DNA from 2 places in the Variovorax sp. P4_B10 genome. Region 1 is predicted to be linked to the other one. Evidence: riboswitches for the same ligand, from Rfam matches in the RefSeq annotation. Region 1 holds a riboswitch; the other holds the start of a gene.
The links. Region 1 has a riboswitch for S-adenosylhomocysteine ahead of metH (methionine synthase). Riboswitches for the same ligand answer to the same signal wherever they lie in the genome.
Positions count from the first base shown of each region.

Region 2: linked by a shared signal. The riboswitch ahead of ahcY (adenosylhomocysteinase) and the one ahead of metH (methionine synthase) in region 1 are both predicted to bind S-adenosylhomocysteine.

Region 1 covers NZ_JBFUHN010000085.1:6,001-9,404, reverse strand. The annotation lists gene AC1DXX_RS28120 (lipase secretion chaperone) at 1-239, opposite strand, end outside; gene AC1DXX_RS28115 (esterase/lipase family protein) at 260-1,297, opposite strand; S-adenosyl-L-homocysteine riboswitch at 1,436-1,507, shown strand; gene metH (methionine synthase) at 1,529-3,404, shown strand, end outside.
Region 2 covers NZ_JBFUHN010000057.1:29,977-33,380, forward strand. The annotation lists gene AC1DXX_RS23380 (alpha/beta fold hydrolase) at 1-266, opposite strand, end outside; gene phaP (TIGR01841 family phasin) at 281-778, opposite strand; gene AC1DXX_RS23390 (hypothetical protein) at 918-1,550, opposite strand; S-adenosyl-L-homocysteine riboswitch at 1,669-1,737, shown strand; gene ahcY (adenosylhomocysteinase) at 1,801-3,240, shown strand; gene AC1DXX_RS23400 (TlyA family RNA methyltransferase) at 3,249-3,404, shown strand, end outside.

The DNA of each region.
Region 1 (3,404 bases):
AGCACGCTCTCGAAGATGAGGATCAGCGAAGGGTTCAGCATGGCGTCGGGTCCGGGCCTGACGCCGCTGGCCGGCACGGCGGCCGGCGGCGCCGCAAGGGCCACGCCCTCGCGGCCGGTGGCCGCAGAAGGCGCCGCCACCGGACCGTCGGCCGGTGCCGGTCCGGCCGCCAGCCACCATCCCGCAAGGATGGCGAGCGCCACGGCACCTGCCACCGCGCCGAGATGCAGGTTTCGCACGGCGAGGGCGCGCGGCGTCGTCAGAGGCCCGCGCTCTTCAGCCGCGCGGCCTGCTCCTGGAAGAGCTGGATCGGCTTCTTCTCGAACAGCGTCCACAGCCCCGCATAGGTCAGGCCGAAGAGCTGGTTGACCTCGTCCAGGTGGTTCTGGCGGTAGTCGCCCAGGTGCGTGCCGAGGCGCGTGGTGCACACGGCCAGCAGGCCGTCGTTGGTCTCACCGGGGAAGGCGACGAGGCTCAGCCCGCCCATGGCCGCGTCGCTCGCGTCGAACACGTTCGTGAGCGGCATCGTGCCGGACCACGAGTAGTAGCGCACGCCGTTCACCTCGGCCGGGCCGCTCTTCACGCTGCAGGCGGAGCCGGGGGCAGGGCGGCCCTGCGGAAACTTCTGGTCGAAGGCCGCGCCACCCGCGGTGGTCAGCGAGTTCAGCGCGCTGAGCGGCACTTCGGGCAGCTCGCTCGGGTCCTTGCCCGAGACGGCGCCGATGAACAGCATGGCGAGCTTCAGCACCTGCGCCGTCAGCGCCTCGGCGGCGCTGCCTTCGGGAATCGTCCGCAGCAGGTCCGCCACCTTCGATCCGCCGTTGGCCCCGCCCACGGAGGTGACCGAGGCGACCATCCCGGGTTCCACCGCCGCCACGTACCGCGCCGTGGGCGAGCCCTGCGAGTGGCCGATCAGGTTGAACTTGAGCGAAGGGTTGCCCCACAGCGCGCGGATGTTCTTGAGCTCCTGGATCAGCTGCTCGCCACGGATCTCGGAGCTGTTGGCGCCCGAGACCTGGGCCACGAAGACCTTCGCGCCCGCGCCGGCCAGGCTCTCGGGAATCCGATAGAAGTAGTCGATGCCCAGCACGTTGTCGAAGCCGAACAGGCCGTGAACCAGCACGATGGGATGCCGGGTCTTCGCCTCGCTGGACGTCACCGTGGCCTCGACCTGCCGGGGGGTGTCGGTGATGGCCGCCTGGCTCAGCGCCGCAGCCCCCGCCATGCAGCAAAGCAGTGCGGCGCGCACCGGACGGGCGGCGAGGCGCAGCAGCCTCGAATTCCTCTTTCCTGGCATATGTCATTCCTTTGTTTTCAGATAAAAACACGAACGTTCGTTCTTTGACGAATTGCGCGCCCGCATTCTGTGAGGGCTGCCCCGCGGCCCAAACTAGGGCTTTCCCGCGGGCTGCTGGGAACGACCTTAAAATGCATCCCTCCCGAGGAGCGTTGCAGCGGTTCGCCAGGCGGGCCGTCAGGCTTGGGATCTCAACGACGCTCGCCTGTTTGTCCCTTTCGCAGGTGAGCCATGGCCCAGACCCCGCAGATTTCCGTTCCTCCCATGAAGCTGTCCGGCCTCGAGCCGGTCGCTATCGGCGCCGGCACGCTGTTCGTCAACATCGGCGAGCGCACCAACGTCACCGGCTCCAAGGCTTTCGCGCGGATGATCCTGAACGGCCAGTTCGAAGATGCCCTGGCCGTCGCGCGCCAGCAGGTCGAGAACGGCGCCCAGGTGATCGACATCAACATGGACGAGGCCATGCTCGACAGCAAGGCCGCGATGGTCCGCTTCCTGAACCTCATTGCCAGCGAGCCCGACATCGCGCGCGTGCCGGTGATGGTCGACAGCTCGAAGTGGGAGGTGATCGAAGCCGGCCTGCGCTGCATCCAGGGCAAGGGCATCGTCAACTCCATCTCCATGAAGGAGGGGGTCGACAAGTTCAAGCACGAGGCCAAGCTGGTGAAGCGCTACGGCGCCGCCGCCGTGGTCATGGCCTTCGACGAGAAGGGCCAGGCCGACACCTACCAGCGCAAGGTCGAGATCTGCGAGCGCGCCTACCGCATCCTGGTCGACGAGGTGGGCTTCCCGCCCGAGGACATCATCTTCGACCCCAACATCTTCGCCATCGCCACCGGCATCGAGGAGCACGACAACTACGCGGTCGATTTCATCAACGCCGTGCGCTGGATCAAAGAGAACCTGCCGGGCGCCAAGGTGTCGGGCGGCGTGTCGAACGTGAGCTTCAGCTTCCGCGGCAACGACCCGGTGCGCGAGGCGATCCACACCGTGTTCCTGTACCACGCGATCCAGGCGGGCATGGACATGGGCATCGTCAACGCCGGCATGGTCGGCGTGTACGACGACCTGGAGCCCGAGCTGCGCGAGCGCGTGGAAGACGTGGTGCTCAACCGCCGGCCCGACGCCGGCGAGCGCCTCGTCGAGGTGGCCGAAACCGCCAAGAGCGGCGCCAAGGACGACAGCAAGAAACTCGAATGGCGCGGCACGCCCGAGCACCCGGTGCACGTCAACCAGCGGCTCTCGCACGCGATGGTGCACGGCATCACCGACTTCATCGTCGAGGACACCGAAGAGGCCTACCAGCAGATCCTCGCCAAGGGCGGCCGGCCGCTGCACGTGATCGAAGGCCCGCTCATGGACGGCATGAACATCGTGGGCGACCTGTTCGGCCAGGGCAAGATGTTCCTGCCGCAGGTGGTGAAGTCGGCGCGCGTGATGAAGTCGGCCGTGGCCCACCTCATTCCCTACATCGAGGAAGAAAAGCGCCAGGACGAGGCCGCGGGCCGCGACGTGCGCACCAAGGGCAAGATCATCATCGCCACCGTGAAGGGCGACGTGCACGACATCGGCAAGAACATCGTCACCGTCGTGCTCCAGTGCAACAACTTCGAAGTGGTGAACATGGGCGTGATGGTCCCGTGCCACGAGATCCTCGCCAAGGCGAAGGTCGAGGGCGCGGACATCGTCGGCCTCTCGGGCCTCATCACCCCGAGCCTCGAAGAGATGCAGTACGTGGCTGGCGAGATGCAGAAGGACGACCACTTCCGCATCAAGAAGATTCCGCTCCTGATCGGCGGCGCCACCACCAGCCGCGTGCACACGGCCGTGAAGATCGCGCCGCACTACGAAGGCCCCGTGGTCTACGTGCCCGATGCTTCCCGTAGCGTGAGCGTGGCGCAGTCGCTGCTCTCCGACCAGGCCACCGCGTACATCGACGAGATCAACGCCGACTACGAGAAGGTGCGCACGCAGCACGCCAACAAGAAGCAGGTGCCGATGTGGCCGCTCGCGAAGGCGCGCGCCAACAAGACGCCGGTCGACTGGTCGAACTACACGCCGCCCGTGCCCAAGTTCATCGGCCGCCGCGTCTTCAAGAACTTCGACC
Region 2 (3,404 bases), on a different contig from region 1:
TGCATCATCAGCGCCTGGATGTCGGGCACGCCGAACTGCGGCAGGTGCGTCGAATGGCCGATGTCGCGGTTGTCGAAGCGGATCACGCGGTGCCCGCCCGCTTCGGCGAGGCGGGCGCAGAACGCGTCGTCCCAGGCGACCATCTGGGCGCCGAGGCCCATGATCAGGACCAGCGGCGATGCGTCGGAGTCGCCGAAGCTGTCCCACGCGAGCTCGATGCCGTTGGCGCGCGTGCGCCGCTCGGTACGGGGTGGGACGGCGGTCATGGCCTGCGCCTGGCTTACTTGCGCTGCAGCAGCTTGGTCACTTCGTCCACGTTGGCCTGAATGCGCTGGCGGACCACGTCGAAGGCATCGGCCTGCGACTTGGCGGCGAGGTTGGCCAGTTCCTTGATGTCGTCGATGGCGCGCTGGAACGACTGCCGGCCGAGTTCGTCGAGCTTGGCCAGGTTGGCCTTGGCGTCCTTGCCGGGCATTTCCTTGGCCGCCGTCTGCCATTCGCCGATGGCGCTCTTGATCATCTCGGTCTGCCGCTGCACCACGGTCTGCAGGCCCTGGTAGGACCGCTCGTTGGCCTGCATCAGCGCCTCCAGGTCCTTGCGGCCGCTGTCGAGCAGCTTGCCCGCACCGCTGGTCAGGTTGAGGTTCTGCAGGCGATCGGTCATGCCCTTCAGGTTCTTGAGCGGGTTGAGCATGTCGGCGGCATTGGGGGCGGCCGCCTTGCTGCTGCTACTGCTGGCAGTGGTCTTCTTGGCGGCGGCTTTCTTGGCAGTGGCCATGGTGCGGTATCTCCTGTGTCGGGTGAACGGATGGATGGCAAGGACCGGCCGGACGGCAAAAGTCCTTCGCCACGATACGCCGCACCGGCATGGCCAAGATCACCGCAACGACAAAAATGCCTGCGGGATTTCCCTTGGGTTACATCGGCGGCGCGAAGCCGTTGCGGCCGGCCGTCACGCGCAGCGCCGTGGGCGTGCCGTTCTTTTCCTGCGCGTTGACCAGCACCTTGGCGCCGGGCACCAGCAGGTCCTCGGTGCCGGGGCGGAAGGTCACGACCGGCACATCGGGCGGCACGACGACGGTCTTCTCGCCGCCCTTGTAGGTCAGCCGCAGTTGCTGCCCGCCGCGCACCGACTTCGGCGCCGCGGCCAGGTCGGCGACGGTGGCGTTGGTCATGGTGCTTTGCGGCAGCAGGTCCCACGGGCGATGGCCTTCGCCGGTACCGCGCGCGGCCTCGGGGAACACCACCACTTCGAGTGCCTTCTGCGTGCCGTCGGCCTGTGGCATGGCGGCGGTGCCGATGAAGCTGCCTTGCTTGATGTCGGACAGCTTGATGCGGTAGACCTCCGACACGGGCATGTCGGCCGGCCGCGCGAGGCTGACGACTTCGCCGCCGCGGTCCTGGACCACGAGGGTCTTCGCGTCGACGCGGACGATGGTGCCGCGGATGCGGACGGGATCGGAGGCGGCCTGTGCGGAGGCAAGAGCCGGCGCGCCGGCGGCAAGAAGGGCGGCCGAGGCCAGCAGGGTCGAGCGGATTCTGGAGAACATGGGCGGGGTTTCCGTGGTTGAGGTGCGAATCAATGTACGCCTCGAAGATGAAGCCTGCTTTCCGGTATGTGGGATATCCCACCGATTGGCTTGATCCACCGCCCCGTCTACAATCCGCCGTTCCGAGGAGCGTTGCAGCGCCGTCAGGCGTGAGGCTCGGACCACATCGCAACCACGCTCACCCGCTGTTCTCGCGGTGAGTCTTTTCCCCGTACGCAGTGGCATCTTTCAAACCAGTTTTGGAGTTCTCATGAGCGCTGTTCTCAAGCCCACCCCCGTTTCGACCGCCGATCAGGCGATCGCCGACCTGTCCCTTGCTGCCTGGGGCCGCAAGGAAATCCGCATCGCGGAAACCGAAATGCCCGGCCTGATGGCCATCCGCGAAGAGTTCTCGAAGGCGCAGCCGCTGAAGGGCGCGCGCATCACGGGCTCGCTGCACATGACCATCCAGACGGCCGTGCTGATCGAGACGCTGCAAGCCCTCGGCGCCACCGTGCGCTGGGCCTCGTGCAACATCTTCTCGACGCAGGACCACGCCGCCGCTGCCATCGCAGCCAGCGGCACGCCGGTGTTCGCGATCAAGGGCGAGTCGCTGAAGGACTACTGGGACTACACCCACGCCATCTTCGACTTCGGTCCCAAGGATTCGAAGGGCGAAGGCCCCAACATGATCCTCGACGACGGCGGCGATGCCACGCTGCTGATGCACCTGGGCCAGCGCGCCGAGAAGGACCTGGGCGTGCTCGCCAACCCGGGCAGCGAAGAAGAGCGCATTCTCTTCGCCGCCATCAAGGCCAAGCTGGCCGTCGATTCGACCTGGTACACCCGCAAGTCCGCCGAGATCATCGGCGTGACCGAAGAAACGACCACCGGCGTGCACCGCCTGAACGAGATGAGCGCCAAGGGCACGCTGCTGTTCCGCGCCATCAACGTGAACGACTCGGTCACCAAGAGCAAGTTCGACAACCTGTACGGCTGCCGCGAATCGCTGGTCGATGGCATCAAGCGCGCGACCGACGTGATGATCGCCGGCAAGGTGGCCTGCGTGGCCGGCTACGGCGACGTGGGCAAGGGCTCGGCCCAGGCACTGCGCGCGCTGAGCGCCCAGGTGTGGGTCACCGAGATCGACCCGATCAACGCGCTGCAGGCCGCGATGGAAGGCTACAAGGTCGTGACGATGGAATACGCCGCCGACAAGGCCGACATCTTCGTGACCACCACCGGCAACAAGGACGTCATCACGCATGACACCATGGCCAGGATGAAGGACCAGGCCATCGTCTGCAACATCGGCCACTTCGACAACGAGATCGATGTCGCGTCGATCGAGAAGTACGAATGGGAAGAGATCAAGCCGCAGGTCGACCACATCACCTTCCCCGACGGCAAGAAGATCATCCTGCTGGCCAAGGGCCGCCTCGTGAACCTGGGCTGCGGCACGGGCCATCCGAGCTTCGTGATGTCGTCGTCGTTCGCGAACCAGACCATCGCCCAGATCGAGCTGTTCACCAAGCCCGACGCCTACCAGGCCGGCAAGGTCTACGTGCTGCCGAAGCACCTCGACGAGAAGGTCGCGCGCCTGCACCTGAAGAAGGTCGGCGCGATGCTCACCGAGCTGACCGACGCGCAGGCGGCCTACATCGGCGTGAGCAAGAACGGCCCGTACAAGCCGGACACGTACCGGTATTGATAGCGCACATGCGCGCCGATCAATTGCTGGTGGAACGCGGCCTCGCCGCGTCGCGTTCGCAGGCCGTGCGGCTCATCGCCGGCGGTATGCGCTGGCGCGATGCGGGCACGAGCGACGCGTGGCGCTCCGTTGTCAAGAACCGCGACGAAGTGCCCGAATCCGCC